DNA from 2 places in the Paenibacillus sp. FSL M7-0656 genome. Region 2 is predicted to be linked to the other one. Evidence: a T-box and tRNA genes for the amino acid it is inferred to sense, from the RefSeq annotation. Region 2 holds a T-box; the other holds one or more tRNA genes.
The links. The T-box of region 2 lies ahead of MHI01_RS25190 (valine--tRNA ligase). A T-box ahead of a tRNA ligase gene usually reads a tRNA of that ligase, here a tRNA-Val.

Region 1: it encodes a tRNA-Val, which carries the amino acid that the T-box ahead of MHI01_RS25190 (valine--tRNA ligase) is inferred to sense. The anticodon was not compared.

Annotation. Positions count from the first base shown of each region.
Region 1 is NZ_JBBOOT010000001.1:6,572,624-6,585,185, forward strand. It holds gene MHI01_RS28660 (ABC transporter ATP-binding protein) at 1-728, shown strand, start outside; gene MHI01_RS28665 (hypothetical protein) at 965-1,294, shown strand; gene MHI01_RS28670 (DUF3221 domain-containing protein) at 1,420-1,989, shown strand; gene MHI01_RS28675 (DUF5071 domain-containing protein) at 2,038-2,448, shown strand; gene MHI01_RS28680 (hypothetical protein) at 2,491-2,760, shown strand; gene MHI01_RS28685 (DUF3626 domain-containing protein) at 2,852-3,937, shown strand; gene MHI01_RS28690 (ribbon-helix-helix domain-containing protein) at 4,124-4,303, shown strand; gene MHI01_RS28695 (DUF6809 family protein) at 4,445-4,738, shown strand; gene MHI01_RS28700 (manganese catalase family protein) at 4,963-5,865, opposite strand; gene MHI01_RS28705 (hypothetical protein) at 6,127-6,435, shown strand; gene MHI01_RS28710 (DUF3889 domain-containing protein) at 6,492-6,812, shown strand; gene MHI01_RS28715 (hypothetical protein) at 7,006-7,227, shown strand; gene MHI01_RS28720 (hypothetical protein) at 7,211-7,492, shown strand; gene MHI01_RS28725 (DUF3892 domain-containing protein) at 7,919-8,155, opposite strand; gene MHI01_RS28730 (GNAT family N-acetyltransferase) at 8,268-8,711, opposite strand; gene MHI01_RS28735 (hypothetical protein) at 8,950-9,207, opposite strand; tRNA gene MHI01_RS28740 (tRNA-Val) at 9,351-9,423, shown strand; gene MHI01_RS28745 (M1 family metallopeptidase) at 9,612-11,822, shown strand; gene MHI01_RS28750 (hypothetical protein) at 12,005-12,277, shown strand; gene MHI01_RS28755 (hypothetical protein) at 12,264-12,562, shown strand, end outside.
Region 2 is NZ_JBBOOT010000001.1:5,711,544-5,724,105, reverse strand. It holds gene MHI01_RS25190 (valine--tRNA ligase) at 1-1,787, opposite strand, end outside; T-box leader at 1,848-2,129, opposite strand; gene MHI01_RS25185 (LysM peptidoglycan-binding domain-containing protein) at 2,285-3,868, opposite strand; gene MHI01_RS25180 (RluA family pseudouridine synthase) at 4,236-5,141, opposite strand; gene hemL (glutamate-1-semialdehyde 2,1-aminomutase) at 5,138-6,442, opposite strand; gene hemB (porphobilinogen synthase) at 6,469-7,470, opposite strand; gene cobA (uroporphyrinogen-III C-methyltransferase) at 7,573-9,135, opposite strand; gene hemC (hydroxymethylbilane synthase) at 9,140-10,096, opposite strand; gene MHI01_RS25155 (precorrin-2 dehydrogenase/sirohydrochlorin ferrochelatase family protein) at 10,099-10,749, opposite strand; gene ccsA (cytochrome c biogenesis protein CcsA) at 10,755-11,582, opposite strand; gene hemA (glutamyl-tRNA reductase) at 11,597-12,562, opposite strand, start outside.

The sequences.
Region 1 (12,562 bases), 860 kb from region 2:
GTGGAGATATCCGTTATGAGCAAGTGACCTTTGGTTATTCCGATCAGGAACCTGTTCTCAAAGGTATTGATCTAAACGTACGTGCAGGTGAAACTGTAGCGCTTGTCGGTCCATCGGGGGCAGGTAAAACAACGCTATGCAGTCTGCTGCCGCGGTTCTATGATGTGCTGGAAGGTCGCATCACAATCGATGGGCAGGAGATACAGGATATGACACTAGACTCGTTGCGTAGTCATATCGGGATTGTACAACAGGACGTGTTCCTCTTCGATGGAAGCATTCGGGAGAACATTGCCTACGGTAAGCTGGATGCATCCGAAGAAGAAATCTGGATGGCCGCTAGACGTGCCCAGATGGAACCTTTGATTCAATCCATGCCGGAAGGATTGGATACGTTAATTGGTGAACGCGGTGTGAAGCTGTCCGGTGGACAGAAACAGCGTTTGTCTATTGCCCGTATGTTCCTGAAAAACCCACCAATTCTGATCCTGGACGAAGCCACATCCGCGCTGGATACAGAAACGGAAGCGGCGATTCAGCAATCCCTTGCTGAACTGTCCGAGGGCCGGACCACACTGGTTATTGCTCACCGATTGGCTACGATCAAAAATGCAGACCGCATTATTGTCGTTGCTGAACAAGGCATTACGGAGCAGGGACGTCATGAAGAATTACTCGCAGCAGGTGGGGTGTACAGCCGCCTTCACTATGCGCAGTTTGGCGCGTAACCTATCCTATCCTATGTGGATGTAACAATGTAAATACGAGAAGTAACGCCATCGTTCTTGACTTGGAAGGAGTCAGGACGTTGGCGTTTTTTTCTTTTTCATGATCAATTGTGGGTCAGGGGTACTGTGCTCATATCTGCCTGTGATCATGGATATGGAAACGGGTAATATAGTAAAGAGAACACTTAACGTGTAAGATATGTTCATCATCTTGCAAGATATAGGAGGTACACGATATGCAGTTGAATGATATGCTGAAAATTCTTATAACCTGTCTATTATTTATTCTGATTTGGTGGCTACTGACTCAAGGGATTCGCAAACTTTCCAGTACTCGTGCGGGGTCCGGTTTACAACGCTGGGGTGGATGGTCCATTGGACTTTTCGTTGTTGGCGCCGTGCCACTCGGTTTTTCGCTATACACAGAGATCTTTGATAAGCGCCTGGATGCCAACATCGGGTTGGGGCTTGCCATGTTTTTTGTATGGGCTTATTGTGTGATCTTGTTGTGTGCGGCGTTGGTGGTATGGGGAAGGTACGTGTATAAAAGGGATATGAAGAAGTGAATATTTGGGTTGATCGTGTTGAGCCCGTCAGGAAGTTAAGGGTGAGCTAACCGCTGTATTTGTAACAATAAACTGATATGGAACGTTAAATTTAGAAAGAGGTGTTATTAAAGGGGGATTTACAGATGTCCAATCTTCATCGAGTCCTCATATTGCTCTCAATCCTAATCGTATGCCTTACGGGATGTTCAGGATCAAACGAATGCAACTCTGTGCAGACTCAAGCGAATGCACCAAGTGAAGATGGATTCACTGGTTATGTGGTTGAACGCAAAGACAATTCCATTCTTGTGGTTGATCCTGCATATGAGGATTTCAGTGCGAACGGAGGAGGAAGTCGGTATTATCCGGCAAAATGGTTCTCCAATGCGCCTGATCCGCAGATCGGCTCTTATGTTGAAGTCTGGACGGATGGAGGCCCGGAAAATCAACCCTATCCTGGGGAGGCCAGAGCAGAAAAGATAGCGGTATCTTGTCCAAATACTCCATACGGTGCTCATCTAAGTGAGGCGGACGCTATTCGAGGTGGACTATATTCACCAGATGGAGAAAAAGTACGTGTTCCTGTGATTGAAGATGTACAATTCTATCAGGATGCAGGAACGTGGGCGATTCGCATAAGAGACGCGATGTCAACAACGCAGAATCAAGATGAAATTGAGATCAGAGTAGAGGATATAGAGCCAGTAGAGTAACAGAGGGAGTTTATGATTTTGCACATTGAGATGAGGAAGGAAGTTTAAATGGATTTTAGGGAGTGCCTTCCCCGCGATAAGTTTGATTATGAAGCGGTGCGTAAGTTAAGTGAGTTCAGTGATGTCGAATTAAAAGTTATCATCCCAGAGCTTATGGAGTGGTTGCAAGACGGGAATTGGCCTATCTCTAAGCCGGTAGAGGATATACTATTGAGACTAGGCGAGGACTTAGTTCCTCATATTAAGGATGTATTGCAAACCCAAGATTCTACTTGGGAATATTTTATTTTGGTTGGATTAATTGATCGATTGCCTGTATCTCATCTAAGTATGTTACGGTCGGATTTGGTAAGAATACTGGAGTCTCCTACACATGATGAGATACTAGAGGAGTTGGATGAGGTTATCTTGGAGCTTTTGGAAAAGATGAAGGTTGGATACATAGAGACTTGGAATTAGCATTCTAAGAAAGACTGAAATATTGAAGATGGAGTGATAAAAATGCTAAAATACCAACTTCTTTTCCCTACCTTTTTGAGTTCGGAAATATATTGTTTGTACATTGTTCAACTATTAATTGAATTATTTGATATTTCAGAGAAGGAAGCTTTTCTCAGGATTAATTCTTTTTGGGAAGGCAATGATTTTTTATCAGAAGAAGACCTGATTTTTCATGAGTCCCCTGAGTTTTGGGCAAAAACAATTTATTATGAGGAATCCAATTGGTGGAATTTCCCTGAGAATGAACTAATCCCTAGAAAAATAGATTGAAGATCCAAAACTATAATTAGGCTACAATCTATATGGTAAACAAGGAAAACGCCATTATGATTCTATAAAAAGGGAAAGGACTCCTCTGCCCATGAAACTATCAAGGTCTCAGCAATTAGCTCAAGAGCATGTAACCAATTATGCAAGAAGCCGCAAAAATGAGGCGGAGCAAACCATTAGAGAAATCCTTCGTATGTCCAACATCGAGCTGAAGACATTTGAAAAAGCTATCAATAAACTAAAATCTCATGCAAGTATTGCGCTACACTTTCACCCAGATCGATTAGATCCGACCATGAAAAGCGTGGCTGAAGCACTACTTGAGCAGGGAGTTTATAAAAGTCAGTTTGAGACTTTCTTATCGAATGGAAGTGTATCCGCATTTTCAGGTGGTGAACGTGACGTTTGGGAAAATAAAATGTTTGGCGGAGCGTACCAAATAAATGGCTCAACCAATAGTGAACGGCCCAAGTATGGGGCACTCAATGTTATGTTACATCCCGATGGACCTGCTCCGCGTTTTGGATCATGTTACTTCCTTTTATCCACTGAGGTCTCTCAACGTTGCACGTATACATATTTGGATTCTCACCAAGACCCCGAGGAAAAGGGAACGTATGAGGAATTTGACCTCATTTTGGCTGCTCTTATGAGGGATGTATTCAATAGTGGTTTTGCCATTGGTGAAAGAAATCTAACGGTTCAAAAGTTAATCGATCATATGCTCGTCAATCTTGAGAAACCATTCCAAAATCCATCTAACCAAGAGCCAAACCGAAATCTGGACCATTATATCGAAGCTCAGGTTCATGGTGATATTTCCCTTGAAAAAGATGTAGAGTTGCTTGTTGCCGACCCATCATTTAAAGGCACACATACAGGAAGAATCTTAGAGCAGATATGTTTAAAGTATTCCATTGATCTCCATTGGCACATGGGCTTTACACTATTGGTTGATGACGTTCCAATGGATTTTCGAGGTACTTCGATGCCTTCACTAGCCAAAAGAATTGCAAAAAGTGATTTGATTGATGCAGATATCATTGGTTCCGCAGCTATGGACTTGAAACGAAACCCAAGCCATTGGAGCGATAGAGGAACCTACAGAGAAGTTCTACAAGAGTTAAAATTACTCTGGCATGTCTTAGTGAGATATGGAAAGCCAATGGAAGAGTGAATAGTACTCTAACGACCTTGGGCGCCTAGCCGTTCAAGGTTGTTTTTTTATCATTCAAACGGATTATAGACTATACATTTATCTATGAATCTGCTGTCACAAAAACGAACGTATGTTTTACAAATACATTGACTTTTTGTCCTGACAATAATATATTGTTGTCAGGACAAAAAAAGAGGTGAAGCAATGTCCGCCAAAAAGATGGGGCGGCCTAAATCTGACAAACCCAAAAGCAGAACGATTGAGATACGTGTTGACGAGGAAATTATGAACAAGCTCGATATTTCGGCTGAGAAGCTGAATACGAATCGATCAGACATCGTTCGCAAAGGGATTGAGAAGATTTACGACGAACTCCAAAAATAAAAAAGGAAGCAGCTTGAGTCCGACGAAGAACACCGCTGCTTCCTATCCCGCAATCACTTAAATGAGCGACTGCATAAATATCCTACCATGTGCAGAACGTTCATTCAAGTGAGGTGCGAATTGATATACAGGAGGATGCACATGAATTCGATATTAGAAGCATTATATAATGGACGACTTCGACCGGATGAGATGATGATGCCGACACATCCTGAATACCAAGCGTTAGGGCGGCAGATTGCAGCTCTGACAGAGCAATGGAAGAATCGTTTGAGTGAGAATGAATTTCTTGAGCTTGAACAGTTATTTGACTTGTGTGGCAGATGTGAGGGCATGCATACGGAAGCAGCGTTTGCACAAGGTTTTCGTCTGGGTGCCAACATGCTAATTGAAGTCATGAGTCAGCGTGAGGAATCGGTGTTGGAGTTTAACTAAGTTTAACGATGTCAGCAGAGATCCGGTTTACTTTTACAGCTAAGTTCTCAGGAAATGACGTGCATACAACATACTTATTTTGCACCATAAAATTGTATCATAAATTTAGTATAACAAAGCCCTCCAATCCTCTCTGCATTAAGCAGCAGGGTTCGAGGGCTTCACTTAAACATAGAGTTAAAAAACCTATATATAGGGAAAGAACCTGTTAAACAAATTGTTCCTTAATCCGCAATATTCCCCGCCATTTTCAGACGACGTGCAATTTCCTTAAAGTCTTCTTGTGAGATGCCCGGTGCGAACTCTTCCTCGACCGCAGGGGCTTCTGGAATCGGGAATCCTTCAGGTATCCCTTGAATGACTTCAAGAGGTTGTCCATCTTCCGGGTGAGTTCCTTTCCAGATCTGGCCGATCGTATTGAAATCTTTATCACTATAGGTATACAGCTTAGTGTGTACCCCTTTTTCTTCATATTTGCGAGCCTCGTTGAAGGCTTTGTTGTTCAGTGAAGGGATAGGAACCAGCTTGGTCACATTTACGCCAGTTGCAATCTCAAGTGCTTTTGCATATGCGACAACATGCACGCCGCCACGTACCAGCAGGAAACCAACCACTTCCCGGGCTGCTGGGTGATCCGTCATCTCATATACTTTCATTTTATGGGTACGAGCGCCACATTCTAGGAAGAAGTTATGCAGCAGATCCTCGACCAGATTGCCACTGTTGAAGACGTTTGCTCCCGTCCATGGATTACCCATAGAGTCAAAAGGCATTGCGCCTTGTGCACCTGCCAGGTAGTGATACGACAGACGAGCATCTTTTACGGAACCTAGCGGTGTATCGTCGGGTTCTTTGTACTCGGTTGAACCTCTGAGGCACTTGTTAATACCATGAGACACGAGCTCAACATGACCCAATTCTTCGGCCGTAATACTCATGACGAGGTCATAGAAGGGCTTCAGCTTTTCTTTGGATCGAAAATTAAACGATTGATAGAGGTAGTTGTTCAACGTTGACATTTCTCCGAATTTGCCGCCGAGTAATTCTTGTATGGCTGCCGCAGCATTCGGATCTGGCTTCTCGACATTGGGAATCTCAATCAGGATTTCATCCAAGCGTTTGAACATTCGGGTGTAACCTCCTCATATTGGTATTGCAGATCGTGTAGGGTTTCAGATCGTGGAGTCACTCTGTCATGGCCTATTACACGTTTATTGGTTTTTTTAAACAAAAAATCAACCAAATGGGACTTAAGCATCGCATAACGCATGCCCCAACTCTTCTCCCATTTGTTATTTCCAATACGGTCAAATTTATGTATAATCAAACATTCAAACGAGTCTTCACGTACAAGAGAAGAGAGTCATGAATCCATAAAGGAGTAAGAGATGAACAAGCGTTGGATACAAATAGTTGGGATTGTGATGTTTCTAATGATTCAGATGTACATAAGCAGCCAGCCTGCCACAGCATATGACGTTACGAACGAGGTTCAGGTGGATGAACAAACGAGGCAGTTACTTGAAAAGAAATACGGGTTGGATCGTCCTGAGGAGCCGAAGACACAACAACACTTTTTCTCGGGTGACTGGGGAATGAGTTTCCGGACGGAGCCTCCTGATTCGTTTGACCGACTTGTTCATGTGGTTCCTTTTTCCCTACGGCCACTGGCCTGGATCTTTCGTTTATTCGTGTAAAATGAAACCCGGACGGGCAATATAACAGAAACATATTGTCTCAAGGAGTGAGTGAAATGAGAATGCTCATCGTTACCGTCATGTCGGTAGTTCTGAGTTTAGCCGGAATTACATCAGGCACAGGTGCCGCCATCCCTGATTATGCGAAGTGGGGAATTATTGCGGTCAAAGAAACACAGACCAAGTATAATGTGGATATTTTGGACTATAAGCATATCGGTCGCACCTCTCTAACAGCAGATCAATCACGGGAACAGTTCAAGCTATGGGTTCGTGCGAAAGACGGCAAACAATTCGCAGTCTATGTAAATGTTGATTTTAATCCATCTACACAGCAATTAAAGAAAGTACAATTTTCCGAATCGGATCGACACTGATCCGCTGGACTTGGTCATTACAAGCCATGTTTTCATATTAGCTATACTATGGGTTGAACCAGACTGCCTTAATCATTAAGGTGAAAGTCTGGTTTTTTTTATTTTACAAAATCCTTTTTTTACTATTGAATAAAGAACTTATGTTCGCATATAATATGAAATACAAACAAACGTTCTTATCGGAGGGATGATTATGCTAGGGAAATATATTGGCCAGATGGTGGAGCTTGTCTACATGGATCGTGCAGGGCAGATTACGCAGCGACAGATTCGAATTAACAGTGTACGTGGCGGGATGATTAGAGCATCAGCGGGAAAAGAAGGCTCGCCCCGAACATTTCTGGAGCAAGGTATTCTGGCATGGCGTCCTGTTACCGATCTGAATGGGGAGGTAAAGTATGCTGAACGACTTTGAACGCAAGATTTTGCGTATTATGGTGAACTATGCAGGACAACGGCGCAGGCTGCCGCGTATGGATGAACTCGAGAACAAGACGGGACGAAGCAGAGCTTACATTCATGAGTCATTGCTGGAGCTTGAACGCACCGGACACATCGCGTGGGAGAACCGGTCTACTCTGGAAGGGATACAGATTTTGCAGGCATGGGAACAGGTACAACAACCGATTCGTAAAAGCCAGCCTTCCGGGGACTCCGCAAAATATTTTACGGACTACTAGGGTGTGTTTTCAAACTTAAGCAAGCTATACGACGATGATGGATGTCAGCATCTAAACAGTCTGGGAGTCCAAGTTGGCTGATCCTGGCGAATGAGTAGATGATTTTCTGAGGAACACAGGACGTCTTATTTGGCCTTCCGCTCCTCTTTTTAGATTGTAAGGAACATCAGACACCTTATTTCCCCGTATCCCCTGACAAAAACGCTATAAAAGGCCAAAAATTCTGATATAACGTGTCTCAGATTCCTTAGATTTCTAAGGAGGGTTCAAATCCTTGAATAAGACGCCTCAGATTCGTTACCGCTCGTGGGCCTGAGTTCGGCTTTCAGTAGGTTTGAAGACACCCTCCAGTGAACATAAGAAAACGCCAACCCGGATATCCGGATCGGCGCTTACTGTGTCACATGTACGACATGTGCATCTATTTTAGAAATGGGGAAGTTGGTCCAGGTTGTTGGTTGGGTCACCGTCGGCATCTCCGCGAATGTACATTTCGCCATCCTTGCCTTTAAATACATTCACACCGGCAATAGCGCCAGCTTTTACTTCTGCAAGTGCCTGCTGATAATCCAGTACACGTCCTGCTGAAGTTTGAAAAGCTGTCAGGTCACCGTCACCATTTTTCTGTACGGCTGTGAAACTCTCGCGTGTCGTTTGATCCATGATGTCACACTCTCCTTATATGACGAGATAGGAATCTGTCTACCTGATTAGCCTATCCGATTTCCTCGGAAGTATGCATCATATGCTGATAAGAGCTGCCAACGTCGAGGTTTTACAAGCTCTTTCTCATACGAACATGCAGAATATCTGCATCATAAAAAGGTTCTTCCGAAATCACTTCATAACCCAGTTTTTCATAGAATTTCTGTGCCTGACACTGCGCATCCAGTACAGAATAGGATAAGCCGAGTTCACGTGCCAGCTCCTCCATCGCGAGCAGAAGCACACGTCCATAACCAAATGAACGATGAGATTCAAGCACTGCGATCCGCTGCATTTTGGCCGTATCCTTGCTGTAATAGATCAGACGTCCTGTGGCTACAGCTTGGCCATCCGTACTTAACAATACATGATGCACATCCGGACTGATGACATCATATTGATCAATCTCAATCTCGGCAGGCACCTGTTGCTCGATAACAAATACGTGATGGCGAATTCCCAGGGCTTGCTCCAGTTGTTCTTCTGTTGATACATAACTAATCTCAGCTGCCAATTCCATTCCTTCTTTCTGCTCTTGCGCGACATATCAGACTGAATTATACAAAAAAATGTTTTTCCTGTATAGTGAAGTCTGGAACATATTGGGAGAGGAGGGGGTAGTGATGGGCATGACAGGCATCATGATAATTACATTGCTAATGTCGGCGGGAATGATTACTCTGTTGTATTATGTTACGAAGAAAGCATACTCACGCAAGTGGGATGAAGATGAGTAATTCACCTGTTAACCTTCACGGCAAGACTTCACTGCTTCCTCGTGGAGAATACACATCTTGAATTACAGATTTGGAGTATACGTCCAGCCAGACCGGCAGAGACTCACCATTTTCATTGGGCTGTTGTAATTGTTGGAATTGTACCGTATGTTCATCCTTCTCCAAGCCGCAACCCGTAACGTTTGTACTGAGAATCACAAGCCCAGCAAAGAGAAAGAAGCATTTGGTAAATGTATATTTATTGGATTTTGACCGTTTTGTTAAGTTTCTCATAGGGAATTCACCTCGTGTTGAAATGGTAATCTTTCCTTTATTGTGCACCATTTCGGGTGAATTATAACCAAATAAATCATTGACAATGAACACGGTTACTTGATATGATACTGTTACTTGATTGGGAAACAATTATATATCATGATCTGTTAGCTCAGCTGGGAGAGCACTATCTTGACAGGGTAGGGGTCAGTGGTTCGAGCCCACTACAGATCATACATGAGAAGCCTTACATTGTAAGGCTTCTTTTCTTTTTTTACATACAGACATGAATGCGATTTGCGATAGTTTCAGTTTCTCTTCCTCTTTTTAAACAAAACTTAAATAAAACATAAATTCAGCGTAAGGTTCGTCTTCTATACTTGGTCATGAGGTCAACATAGAACAGGAGAAGGAGAGAACTTATGAATTATTCAAGTCCATTTACATCAAAGTTAGCCAGAGTAGGGATCGCGGGTACACTGGCTTTAATACTGGCAGCAAGCCCACTTGCCAACATGGGGGTTGTTGCCGCGGAAGCAGGCCCAGCACCTGTATCTATGAAGATATATAACACACAGAAAGACTCTCTAGAGCAGACGCCGATTCAATACCAGATTCAGGCTCGATTAAATGAGAAGGAAATGACGATCCAGGGGAGCGAGGAGGTAACGTATCGCAACACAAGCAAGGATGCACTCCAGCAGCTGGTCCTTCATACATATGCTGACGCAAACCTCTCCAAGTCTACACAGGCGAGCATGTACCAACAGCATAATGAGAAGATTAGTGAAGATCACCCGGAGAAGACAGCGGAGGACTTTCTGGGTGGCATCGATATTCAGGCTGTAACAGCAAATAGCCAATCGCTGGATTTCCATAAGGAAAACCAGGCGTTGACCGTGCAATTGAAGAAGCCCGTTCAACCAGGGGAATCGGTATCATTCCAACTGGAGTTTCAGTTGAATATACCCTATGGCTCACAGCGAGTTTCCTACTACAAGGACATGATCAATGGTGCACACTGGTTCCCGGTGATGTCTGTATACGACGAGGTTGAGCATCAATGGAACAAGGCACCGTATAGTCGAACATTTGAGAGTGATTATTACACCTCATCGGACTTTGAAGTTCAATTCAATGTTCCCGATGAGTATCAGGTAGCTATGCCGGGTACGATCACTACTCAAAACAGTACAGAACATGGTCGTAAAGTTGTTTCTGCTGTGGCCGAGAACACAAGGGAGTTTGTATTCTTTGCTAGCCCAAACCTTCAAGTGGAGAGTGTTACTCGTAACGGTCTGACGGTGGAATACTATTATTACAACGATGATCCATCCAAGAAAAAGATAGTTGACCGCTACATTAATCAGGCATTCAAGGTCATCGATTTCTATAGTGAGAAATATGGCAAGTATCCCTATCCAGAGTTCCGAATTGTCGAGACGTATGTACAAGGCGTTGCCGTGGAGTATGCCAGGCTCATTCAGATGGGACAGATTCAAAATGGTGCGGTTCCAGAAGAAGACACAACATTTGTTCATGAAATAGCGCATCAGTGGTTCCATGCATTGATCGGTAATAACTCGGAGACAGAATCCTTTCTGGATGAAGGCTTTGCTGATTTCTCCATGATGTATTTTGCCGAGAAACAGGGAGACAAGCTAAATGGGTTCAGATCCATACAGTTTGATACTGCGCCCGTAGATATGGCGATTGCGTCAACAAACGATGAAGCTGGGGATTTGGCAAGTTTGGTATATTATCAGAAGGGGCGACAAGCGATCTATCAGCTTTACCGTTCCGTCGGTGAAGAGAAATTTGACGAGTTGATGAGGACATATTTCAAACGCTACGTGTACCAAAATGCAACGGTAGAGGGGCTGCTTCAAACCATTGAAGATGTGCTTGGTAAAGAAATACGTTCAGAAATGCAGATGGCCCTATATCAGCCTGATTTTGTCTTAAAGCCGGAATACCAACTATCACAAGAAGAGACCGCCGCCTATGTGCATGATGTCTTACAAGTGCAATATCAGGCTGTCATGGGTATGGTTCCTAATCTGCCTTATGAAGTGATGAATCGATTGATGTACAAAGCCCTTCAAGGCGAGGAATTAACCATTGTGCTCAGCGATCAGGTGAGTAAGCTTGCAACTAAACAGCAGGAAGATATGGTTAATCAGTTGACCGGATTCCTTGATATGACTGGTATGAAATACGACATTATAAGGGATCGCAAGGAACTGAAGCAAAAGATGAAAAAAGAGATCGGCAACAGCAACCTTATTGTCATTGGCAATGCCAAGTCAAACGGATTGGTGCAGGCTTTAAAATTCAACATTATTGATCGAACGAAACAGACGGGTTTTCCTTGGAAAAATACCATGAATCAACCTCTCGCCGCTGGTGCATATGTTATCAAACATCCCTATAACCAGAATCGATTGATGCTTCATTATTTCTGGAATGAGGATCATCTGAGTGATGTGGCATTTGAAGCTTTTAAGCTGAAAATACAGGAGTCTACCGGATTCACTAACGACTTTTATCAGTACTATGTATTGGATAACCAAGGCAAGGAGCAATCCAATAAAAAAGTTACGAATCCCATATCTTCACTTTTTGCGGAGTAATAAGTAATTGGTTTTGCAGTCTCTTCGTTCAAACAGGTTAGCCAATTTGTATTGGTTAACCTGTTTATGTTTTATATGAAAACCAGTCTTAGAATAATAGGCTGCAAGATGGGCATAATGCTTTAACACAAAGGCAACTTCATGAATATACTTATCGGGAGAAAACAATAGGAGGGATTAATATGAAGGATCAACATTATCCGGGCGTACCAATGAAAGGGACAGTTGCTGATTACAACTGTAAAGGAAATAAAGGAATGAACAAAATGAAAGCGTATTCATATAATGCTAGAATTTGTCCTATCATTTGTATTACTCAGGAGCCGACTGCGAATGAGGGTAATGTTGTTGATTATTCAATCCTATTAAAGGACACTTCGGATATTTTATATTCGCGACCGGTAAATGGTAATACCCTGCTCACGAAGGAGTTGAGTTCCCATGTCTATGACTGAAAATATTGCTCAGACAGCACTCGACGCAGCGATGAAGGCAAACAGGGCCGTTGCGCCTTATGATTATTGTGATGCAGAAACCAGACGGATGTACACGCCTCAATTTGATAAAAAAATGGACAATCCTATGTATACCGCTGCAATGGCGGGTCTTCAATCGATCTATTGGTTTCGGGCGATCAAGGTGAAGGGGCTTATCCCTGATGCAAAAGCAGATTATTATGCTACGTATTCTACCAACCATAATCACATCGGAGGAATTGGACTAGCCTACTCGAACAGCCC
Region 2 (12,562 bases):
ATCAATGCAAAGCGCGAAGCATTCCAGATCTTGTTGGCGAAATTACGAGCCTGCTCCACCCGTTCCCAACGGAAACGGAGATCCTGACCTGGCGTGCTGCTGGTTGAGATCATGTAACGCATTGCATCTGCGCCGTATTTCTCAATCACATCCAGCGGATCTACACCGTTGCCCAGTGATTTGGACATTTTGCGTCCATCTGCATCACGAACAAGACCATGCATCAGCACATCCTTGAACGGAATCTCATCGGTGAATTCCAGTGCAGTGAAAATCATACGTGCAACCCAGAAATATATGATGTCATACCCTGTCACAAGTACACTTGTCGGATAATAACGTTTCAGGTCTTCCGTATCTTCCGGCCAGCCTAGTGTGGAGAATGGCCATAAGCCGGAGCTAAACCAAGTATCGAGTACGTCTTCGTCCTGTCTGAGCTTGCGTCCAGCATACTCTGGCAGCGTTGTTGGATCTTCAGCAGATACGATGATTTCACCTGTTTCTTCATCATACCAGGCAGGAATACGATGTCCCCACCACAGTTGACGGGAAATACACCAGTCACGAACGTTCTCGATCCAGTTCAGATAGGTTTTCTCAAAACGATCTGGAACAAAATTAACCCCTTCGCCGCTCTGTTGTTTTTTAATCGCTCTCTCTGCAAGTGGCTTCATCTCAACGAACCACTGTGTAGACAGATACGGCTCAACAACAGCTCCGGTACGTTCACTGTGTCCAACCTGATGCGTGTGATCCTCAATGTTGATCAATACGCCCTGCTCTTTCAAGTCAGCAACAATCTGCTTGCGGCAGTCACTGCGATCCAGTCCCTGATACTTGCCTGCCTCAGCATTCATAGTGCCGCTCTCATCCATTACCGTAATCTGAGGCAGATCATGACGAAGACCTACTTCAAAGTCATTTGGATCATGCGCAGGCGTGATTTTAACTGCACCACTTCCAAACTCTTTATCCACATAATCATCAGCGATAATTGGAATTTCGCGTCCAATGATAGGCAGTACAAGTACTTTACCAATCATATCTGCATAACGCTCATCCTTCGGATGAACAGCAACCGCTGTATCACCCAGCATCGTTTCAGGACGCGTTGTTGCCACTGTAACGTAGCCACTTCCGTCTTTGAGCGGGTACCGCAGATGGTACAGGTGACCCTGAACCTCTTTATATTCAACCTCAATGTCGGACAGAGCTGTCCGGTTCACCGGGTCCCAGTTAATGATACGTTTGCCTCGGTAAATAAGGCCTTTTTCATACAGTTGAACAAATACTTTACGAACCGCTTGGGACAGACCTTCATCCAGCGTAAAACGTTCACGTGAGTAATCAAGCGACAATCCCATTTTGCCCCATTGCTGACGAATGGTAGTGGCATATTGATCTTTCCAGTCCCATACCTTCTCCAGAAACTTCTCACGTCCCAGATCATAACGAGTCAGACCTTCTTCACGCAGCTTCTGCTCCACTTTGGTTTGGGTAGCAATACCTGCATGGTCGGAACCCGGAAGCCACAGTGCGTCATAACCTTGCATCCGTTTGGTGCGGATCAGAATATCCTGCAGTGTAAAATCAAGCGCATGCCCAATGTGCAGCATACCGGTCACATTTGGGGGTGGAATTACAATCGTATACGGCTCTGCATCTTTACGTTGACCGGCTTTGAAATATCCACGCTCCATCCAGGTGGAGTACCATTTATCCTCTGCCGCCTTAGGATCGTAAGTGGTCGGCATTTCTGTTGCAGCTGATTTTTTTTCCTCAGACATGTGTCATTCCTCCGTTACTTCATCATCTTCGCCAAAAAAAACAAAAAAACCTTTCATCCATCAAAGGACGAAAGGTTAGCTTTCGCGGTACCACCTTTGTTTCACGCCTACAGCAAGATAGACTTCACCCTCTGTACATGACGTGACACTTCAAGCAGATAACGGCTGCTACCGGCCCATCCTACCTCAGAAATAAATGACGATAGATCTCATTCATCCCTTGTATTCAAACAGGCAACTCCCGGGCGACTTCGATCAGTTGGTTCCTGCGGAATCTCACAGCGCTGCAATTCCACTCTCTGAAAGGTCATACTGTCTACTACTCCCGTTCCACGTTGTTCTTCAAAAAACCTACACACATCATACCTTGCTCGTGCGCGATAGTCAACCTGACAACAGCGGATAAAGAGCGCTGGAATGCAGGTTTAGGACGAATCATGCAAAAACCCGCAATCCTCAAGGGGATCACGGGTCGTAACGAAGGCTTTAACTACGGATTAAGGGATGTACAATATCTGACCTTCTTCCACAACCTGCTCAGATAATCGGTTATACAACTGAAGTTCCCTCGTGCTCAATTGATATCGATCTGCAATAGCATCCAGTGTATCTTCTCGCTGAACGATGCAAAGTTTCACCTTGCGGAACGGGGTCTGGTCCACGATCGTTCCCAGGAACAGGTTCTTCCATTCCACATCATCAGCTGGATACGTTTCTTCCTGTACCACACCCGCAGGAACCTCATCGCCTCGCTCCACTTCAGCATCGCGTGCCGCTCTACCGGAGGATAACAAAGAAGAGATACCTACGCCCTCTTCTTGCCGTGGTGCGGATTCTTTTTTGCTGCCAAAAGCAACCTTCAGCTCCGGCTTGTCTTCCGTCTCAGCTACAGGTTCAGGAACAAATGCTTCGTTCTGTACGAACTCGTCTACCCCAGTCGCTTCAAAAGACGGCCGGTCTTCCTCAGCGTTGCCTGGTTCGGACGAAGCAAATACACCTTGCCAGTTCTCCGCCTGTGATTCGCCCGGGACATCGGCAACTGCCTGATTCTCCTGCTGAGGTACAGATCTCGCGGATTCGAAGTGCCATACCTCTGGTGCGTCCGGTACATCCGGTGATGCCAACTCATTAGATGATTGAGCAGTAGGCTCTGAGACTGCTTGATCTGCACTTCTCGAGTTCGCAGGCAATGCATCCACGGAAGGCTCGGACCAACCCGAAGACTCATCTTCCAGAGGCAACAATGGTTCCGACTCAGGGTAAGAAGCTAATCGATCTGCGGTCTCAGCCATAAATGACGAGATCGGAGAAGGTTCGCTGTATTGCTCATGAGATGCCAATTCATCTCCATTCGCTGTCAGAGATGCGGGATCTTCATTTGCATCAGGTTGTCTGTTTTCGTTAACGTACTCCGCACTTAGCTCCTCAGATTGAAGTGGCTCTGCGGATGACGCATTCGCATAATCCTGCTGCCATTCTTCGCTATTCCTTAATGTCTCTTCCCGTGTGGACAGGTCAGCGAATTCCGGAGCACCATATGCAAGTTCTGCTGCATTCGTAAGTCTCTCTTCCTCACTCCGCTGGAGCAGGTACTCTTGTGCAAATGTGTTGGGATCGCTACCTGCCTGTGCTGCTTCATCGGAACGGTTGGATTGCTGAGCATCAGGTGAATGAACAACTGTAAACTCATCTGCTGACCACACTTGTGGCTCTTCAACAGGAAAACCTTCGATACCTCGTAGCGACAACACGCCTGTAATGTTCAGACTGCGATTGGATAACAGATCCACGTCAAAATTTTCGATCTCGATGGAAATATCCTCAATCGATCTGACCCGGTTCAGCGGCACTGTGATCTCCACGGGAATGAAATGTTTGAGCTCCTCTGAAGCCTCATTCTCTCCTCTGTACGCACCTGTAAGTAAAAGATGTCCTCTTAACGTGGCATGATCATCCTGCCCTATGACTTGAATGCGCGGGTATAGTTCAATCTCCTCCAGTTCCTCAATCGCAGGGACTCCCTCAGACAAATGAACGCGCTCATAAATATCGAACCGCAAACCATAAGGTTGATTCAACAAAGGTGGCGTCCTCCTTTCGGCATATGTTCACCATGATCCTTCTCATGGGACTGATCCATGGTCCAAATCCTTCGTTACCCCATCTATATGCCTTGAATGAGAGGAGCATGCCACCTTTTGAAAAACCTTGCTATATATGTTCAACTCATGGTTATTTACACTGTCACTCCAATGACAGAACAACCTTCCGATCACTGTTATCCCCAGATTTTTTTTGATTCCCTTCTTCAAAGGGAAAAACCGGGGATAGCTTATGCTTCCGAAGTAGCTTTCTTTCAGAAAGCTTTTAGGCGAACGCTTTACTTCTTCTGGTTGTTTCTGTCCTTTCCGTTTTCGTGTAAATAGTTAGTCGAACTTATATAGTGTACTAGTAAGACCCCTCTCGCTCTGCCAATTGTGTGAAGTCGGATGGCCAACGGTCGTTCACTTCAATCATCGCTCCGGTTAACGGATGACTAAACTTAAGCATCTCTCCATGAAGTGCTTGTCGCCCAATGGCATCCGCTCTACCACCATACAACGAATCACCAATGAGCGGGTGTCCCGCGTAACTCAGGTGTACACGAATTTGGTGTGTTCGTCCTGTATCCAGCTTTAATCGTACAAGGGTTGCTCTTTCCCACACTTCGACGGTCTCCACATGAGTAACAGCTTCCTGTCCACCTTCCGAGACACGTCTGCGCTGCTTGTGATGTCTATCCTTGCCAATCGGAGCATCAATTTTGTGGAGTTCAAGGGGAATTTGTCCACCTGCAATAGCTACATAATGGCGACCAATCTCTTTACGACGCATCGCTTCATCCAGTTTGGCGAGGGCAAAAGCATTTTTGGCATATAGGACAGGTCCCGTTGTATCCTCATCCAGTCGATGAACATGGCGTACGCTCGCCTGTATTCCGTTCATTTCATAATAAGAGGCAACCACATGATCCAGCGTGATCGCCTGATCGGTACGGCTTCCATCTGGATGCAGTTTCATGCCTGCAGGTTTGTGCATAACCAGACAGAAATCATCCTCATATAATACATCCACATCAGCCCAGCGTGGCTCAACATCGATTGGCTGGGACGCAAAAAGGGCCAGCCGAAGCCGGTCCCCTGCAAGTTGTATTCCTTGGTTTGCTTTCAGCTGACGGAGCAGTTTCTCCGGAAACTGAAGCTCAGACAATAACCATTGCTCTGCAGCCATCGGTTTGTCCGAGCTGCCTGTTACGGCTTTCCCTGGCATCAGCTCAAGCCATTCCCCGCGGCGTTTCCAACTTTTGATGGTCATAGCGATTGAAGAGCTTTACGATTCGCCTCAATCGTATCGTCAATATCCTGCTCCGTGTGCACACCAGAGACAAACATACCTTCGTATTGCGAAGGCGCAACACTCACACCTTGATCAATCATGGCCGCAAAATAACGACGGAATTGATCCAGATTGCTTTCTTTGGCAATATCATAATTGGTTACTGGAACGGCACTGAAGAATGGACAAACCATGGAACCCACACGGTTAATGGTTATCGCAATACCCGTCTCAGCTGCATTTTTCTCGAATCCGGCTTGCAGACGTGCAGACAATGTCTCCAGACGGTCATAGACCTCTGGTGTTAACAATTTGAGCGTTGTATACCCTGCTGCCATAGCCAGCGGATTCCCGCTCAATGTACCTGCCTGATAGATTGGTCCTGTTGGAGCAATCTGTTCCATCAGATCCCGACGACCACCATAAGCGCCAACCGGGAGGCCGCCACCGATAACTTTACCCAGACAAGTCAGGTCAGGTGTAACCCCATACCGTCCCTGAGCACAGTTCAACCCTACGCGGAAACCGGTCATGACTTCGTCAAAAATAAGCAGGCTGCCATATTGGGTCGTCAAACTGCGCAGCCCTTCAAGGAAACCGGAAGCCGGAGGAACAACCCCCATGTTACCTGCCACAGGCTCCACAATAACAGCGGCCAGTTCTTCACCATAACGTTCAAAAGCAAGTCTCACGGACTCCAGATCGTTATAAGGCACCGTAATGGTATTCACAGCTACGCCTTCAGGCACGCCTGGACTATCTGGAAGACCCAGCGTTGCAACACCTGAGCCAGCCTTGATCAGCAAGCTGTCTGCATGTCCATGATATGATCCTTCAAACTTCAGAATTTTACTGCGTCCGGTTACCCCGCGTGCCAGTCGAATGGCACTCATCGTTGCTTCAGTTCCAGAATTAACCATCCGCACGATATCGATAGAAGGTACACGCTCACAGACCAGTTTTGCCATCTCGGTCTCCAGCAAGGTAGGCGCACCAAAGCTTGTTCCTTTGAGGGCTGTCTCACGCAAAGCTTCTACAACGTCAGGGTGTGCATGTCCCATAATGAGTGGGCCCCAGGATCCCACATAGTCAATAAAAACATTGCCATCAATATCGTAGATTTTGGACCCTTCACCACGTTCTGCATAGATCGGAGTAAGTCCCACCGATTTGAATGCGCGTACAGGGCTGTTCACACCCCCGGGTATGTACTGCTTCGCTTCCTCAAACGCGCTGCGTGAGCGCTCATCATTGCGACGATTACCTTGTTGTGCAGTCATGAATATCCTCCTCAATGTAATTTATTTTATTTCTCAGCCAACCAGCGTGAAGCGTCTTTTCCGTAGTAGGTAATGATCATATCTGCACCTGCGCGTTTCATGCTGAGCAGGATTTCCATGGCAACTTTTTTCTCATCGATCCAGCCTTGAATCGCCGCCGCCTTCACCATGGCATACTCGCCACTTACATTATAGGCAACAAGCGGAAGATCAAATTGATCCTTAATCGTACGCATGACATCAAGATAGGACAGCGAAGGTTTAACCATTAGCATATCCGCTCCTTCGAGCACATCCGTCTCTGCTTCACGCAAGGCTTCACGCGCGTTCGCCGGGTCCATCTGATACGACTTGCGGTCTCCGAATTGGGGTGTAGAATCCGCTGCTTCGCGGAATGGACCATAGAATGCGGATGCATATTTAACAGAGTAAGACATAATCGGAATGTGACTGAATCCATTCTCATCCAGCCCCGCGCGGATCGCTTGTACAAATCCATCCATCATGTTGGATGGTGCAATAATGTCCGCTCCTGCTTTGGCTTGAGACACTGCCGTTTGCACGAGTAGATCAAGTGATTCATCATTTAACACATCTCCGCAGATGTGGCCGTCAATCTCCACGGTGTGTACCATACCGCAGTGACCGTGATCCGTGAATTCACACAGACAAGTATCAGCAACAACCAGCAGTTCCGGGTACCAGGATTTGATCAATCTCGTCGCTTCCTGCACAATGCCATCTTCAGCGAAGCCAGATGAACCCACACTGTCCTTCGTCTCGGGAATACCGAACAATAACACGGCTGGAATTCCCAGCTCGGCAATTTCCGTTACTTCCTCCTGAAGACGATCCAGCGAGAAGCGGAATACGCCAGGCATGGATTTAATTTCAGATTTCACATTTTCTCCATACGTCACATAGATCGGTTGAATAAAGTCGTCCACAGTTAGATGGGTCTCTCTGACCATATTGCGAATACCTGTCGATTGGCGTAAACGGCGATGCCGTACAATTGGAAAACTCATACGAGTAAAACCTCCTTGAAAGTTAAATAGAGCAAAAATGGAAGCGCGCTGGTATCCTATCGAATTCAGCACGCTTCATATGTTGACATGATTACATGTGTATTAATTTCGAAGAGCGCCTTCTTTGGTGCCTGTCCGTTTCCAGTCGCATAGCACTGTGATCAAGCTATCCATCGTTGCTTCCTCTGCCATCAGTGTAACCTTTAGTCCAGCGGCTTCTGCCGTTTTGGCTGTAACAGGCCCGATACACGCAACCTCCACATCTTTCAATAAAGGCAGTGGATCTTGCAACCCCATACGTTTCAACATACTCATGAAATTGGTAACCGTCGATGAACTTGTAAAGGTCACCGCATGAATACCACCTTCTTCAAGTAGCTTGAGTAGTTCGTCATCATCCTCACCAGCGAGGATCGTATCGTAGGTGATGGCTTCGGTGACCTGAAGCCCTCTTTCTCTCAACTGATCACGTAACCACGTACGTGCCAGATCACCGTGCGGAAGCAATACTCTCTGACCTTCCTTCAATTCGCTTTCAAAAGCCTCAAGCATGCCTTCGGCCTGGAAAGGACCTTTGACAACTTCAGCTACGATGCCATGTTTGCGCAAAGCGTCCGCTGTGGAAGGTCCTACGGCAGTAATTCTCGCTTGATGAATCGAGCGAATATCCTTGCCTTCCTGTTCCAGATGGCGGAAGAAAAACTCCACGCCGTTCACACTTGTGAAAAACACCCAGTCATAGGTATTTAAAGCACTGAAGGCGTCTTTGACACTTTGCTTGGCAGATTCACTGGATGGCATGACCGTCTCAATAACCGGAAACTCATACGGTTCACCGCCGAGTTCCTCAATGCGATTCACCAGTTCACTCGCCTGACTGCGAGCACGGGTTACCAGAATTCGTTTGCCAAACAGCGGCAGCGCTTCTGCCCATTTCAATTGTTCCCGCTGATTGACGACATCTCCCACCACAATAACAGCTGGTGGTTGGAAATTGGCTTCGATCACTTTCGCTTCTATATCCTCAAGGGTACCTGTAAGGGTATCCTGTTCCGCTCGTGTTCCCCAACGAATTAGAGCTACCGGTGTTTGCGCTGGACGACCATGACGAATCAATTGTTCGCTGATATATCCAATTTTGGCAACCCCCATCATAAATACAAGTGTGCCCGTTGCATTCGTCACTTTATCCCAATGGATACTGCGATCAAGCTTGTCCGGACTCTCGTGCCCCGTAATAATAGAGATGGAAGATGCATAGTCACGGTGAGTCACAGGAATTCCGGCATACGCAGGTACACTTATTGCAGCGGTAACCCCAGGTACAATCTCAAACGGAATTCCGTTTTTGTGTAGCAAACCCGCCTCTTCGCCCACGCGTCCAAAGATAGTTGGATCGCCGCCCTTAAGCCGAACCACAACCTTGCCTTCAAGAGCCAGATCAACCAACAGTTGATTGATTTCTTCCTGTTTCATCGTATGCCGATCCGGGCGCTTGCCCACGTAAATCTTGACTGCGCCGGGTTTCATTTGTTTCAACAATCTCGGACTTGCCAAACGATCATAGACTACAGCATCGGCTTTCCCGATGGATTCCCATCCTTTTACCGTAATCAGCTTTGCATCCCCAGGACCTGCCCCTACCAAAAAGACCTTTCCCACCATGTCTTCATCCCCTAACTTCTGCCAGTATCTGCTCTGCACCCCGTTCAATCAATCTCCACGCTACTTCTTCTCCCAGACGAACCGGGTCCTTGCCGATCATAGCTTCCTTAAGAATCAGTCCACCATCCGGCGTGCCGACCATACCTGTTAATTGTAACGTGTTTTCACCATTCAGGGAATCTGCATCTTGCTGAGGCACCCACACCGCATGAGCACCGATCGGAACCTGACAGCCCCCATTTAATACACTGAGAAAACGGCGTTCCGCCTGTACAGGAAATGCTGTCTCGGGATCGTTATACAGCTGCAGCAAGTGCAATAGTTCCTCATCGTCTTCACGACATTCGATACCAAGCGCGCCTTGACCCACTGCCGGAAGGCAAGCTGTTTCCGTCAGGTACTCTGTGATTCGGTCTTCCCAGCCCATACGGTACAATCCTGCAGCTGCCAGAATAATCGCATCGAATCCTTCGGTCTCCAGCTTTCGCAGACGGGAATCAATATTGCCGCGAATCGATTCCAATTGCAAATCTGGACGATAGGCCTTTAATTGACTCGATCGGCGCAGACTGCTTGTTCCGACTCTAGCTCCTTCTGGCAGTTGATCCAGAGTTAGTCCACCATTAGATATCAGCGCATCCCGTGGATCTGCACGACGGGGAATAGCACCATTGATTAATCCTTCGGGTAACTCGGAGGGCATATCTTTCATGCTATGCACAGCCATATCAATCGTACGATCAAGCATCGCCTGTTCAATCTCTTTGACAAACAGACCTTTGCCTCCCACTTTTGACAACGTTACATCCAGAATGAGATCTCCCTTGGTAACAATCTTATGTACTTCAAAGTCAAAAGCTAATCCTTCCCGCTCACAAATATCGCGTAAATCCTGAATGACATGACCTGTCTGGGTTAGCGCAAGCGCGCTCTGTCTACTTCCAACTTTAATTGTACGCATATCTACACTTCCTCCTGATTACGGGATATCCAGTCCCCGATTTCTTCTTCGGTCCACCACCGAAAATGGCCTGTACGAATATCTTCTAATATGTGCATTTCAGTTAATTGCCGAAGCAACGTACTTCTGAGACTTGAAGAAGATACGCGTGACTTCACCTCAGTCCTCATCTGGTGCAAAAACTCAAGGTACGTCTCATACTCATCACCGAACTGTCGTTCGAGTGTGGCACGTATCTCCGCAGCTGCTGCCGGTCCCGCTCCTGCTGTGGATATCGCTATGCTTAATCTCCCACGCCTTACCACGCTTGGCGTAATAAAGTTGCTGTGCTCCGAAGACATCGCGTTATTCACCAGTATGCCCGCAGCCTCCGCATCCCGAACCACAGTTGAATTAACCTCTGAATGGTCAGTCGCTGCATATACGAGAAAGGCCCCCCGCAAATCTCCATTGCGGTAGGACCGGTCTATCCATTGAATTCGGGATTCATGATACAGTTGTTTTAATACGGGAGTAAGCTCCGGACTAATGACCGTAATCTGTGCCTCAGCATGCAGTAATCCCTTAATTTTACGTTCGGCAACACGTCCACCACCAACCACGCAGCATTTCTTGCCTGAAGTATTCACAAATATGGGCGTGTAACGGTCCATCCCCTTCACTCTCCCGTCCAACGATGAAACGCTGAATACGCATTGGATAAAAAACTTATAATGACAAATCCGTACCCGATCAGTGTCCATCTTGCCATGATAATTGTAGAGAACTGTTTCCTTCTCTTGGATACGAAGTACCCCACATAGATGGCTATAGCAAGACCTGTCGCAATAACTTTGAGATCCAAGAGTAGAATCCAGCGTCTTTCCGCCACAATGGATAATACGGCAAGCATCACAGAAACACCAAGGAGCGGTGTACCTATGAAATTAGCACCATCCATGTATTTGCCGATCACTTCCAGGCTTGGCATCCGTCGCATCGTATCATTCCACTTTTTTTTCTTCAACTTACGGTGCAGGAACAGATATAACATGGCAAATACCGTAGCAACGGTTAACGCCGCAAAACCAAGATTCGCCAAGGTAATATGCATAATGAGTAATCCATGTACCGTTTGCCAGTTATGCAGTGATATCTCTCCGGCCGTAAACCACAGTCGGTTTAATACCGTAACGGAAAAACCTACAACATTCAGCAACAAAATCACAAATTCGGAACGCTGGATGCGAGTCATGACGAGAGACATCAGCACAATACTGAATGAAAATATAAACAAAAAATCAAAGGTGGTATAGATGGGGAAATGGCCTTCAGTCCACATGCGCAATATGACATGCGTTACCTGCAATCCCCAAACAACGACAAGAAACCCTGTGCCTGTCCGCTTCGCCCCCGCATTGCGTCGAATGCAGTCCGAGAAATAGAACAGTAGGCTCAGGGCATACATATAGATTAGAGCTTCATAAACTTGTTCAGCAAGGGTCAAGCTGCCCACCCGCCTTATACGCCTGCCGGAGCATAAGCCGGCACGGGGTCTTGCCGGTTTTCGTTAAGGTGAGCGGCTGGTTTCGCCAGAGCTGTAGCATCACTCTGACTCACTTTTTCAGCGGCCATCTCTACTGCATCTTCCAGAGCGAAAATCTGAGTAAACATGCGCAGAGCTTCATCACCTTGCTTCGTGCCTGCCATTTCCTTAATCCGATTAATCGGATCTGTCGTCATTTGGTTCACAATACTCTTGGTCAGACGACGAATGACTTTACGTTGATGTTCATCGAGCTCAGGCAGTTTATTAAACAGGCTATCCATCGTTTCTTCATGAATGGAGACACCTTTTTCCTGCAAAGCCCGAATAACGGGACGAACACCCAACGTTTTGAGCCAATGGTAATAATCCTCCATCTCAAGCTCAATCATTCTCTCAATTTTGGCAGCTTCCACCTTACGCATCTCCAGGTTGCTCTCCACGATTCCTTCCAGATCATCAATGTCATAGAGAAATACGTTGGATAATTCACCAATCGCCGGATCAATATCGCGTGGAACCGCAATATCAATCAGGAACAATGGACGAGATTGACGACGCTTCATGCTCTCCCGTACCACTGCTGCATCCATGACATAACGTTCAGCTCCAGTCGAACTAATCACAATATCAACTTCATTCAGTCGATCTAATGCCTGTTCCATCGTACAAGGTGTCCCCCGGAACTTGGCTGCCAATTCTTCAGCTCTTGCGAGCGTTCGATTCGCCACGATGACCTCGGATGCCCCGTTGGCATAGAGATGTTTTACGGTTAGTTCACTCATCTTGCCGGCACCCAAAATGAGCACCTTCTTGTCTGTGAACATGCCAAAAATCCTCTTACCGAGTTCAACAGCAGCATAACTGACAGATACGGCGCTCTCCCCGATGGAAGTCTCCGAATGTGCCCGTTTGCCCAGCGTAACTGCCTGTTTGAACAG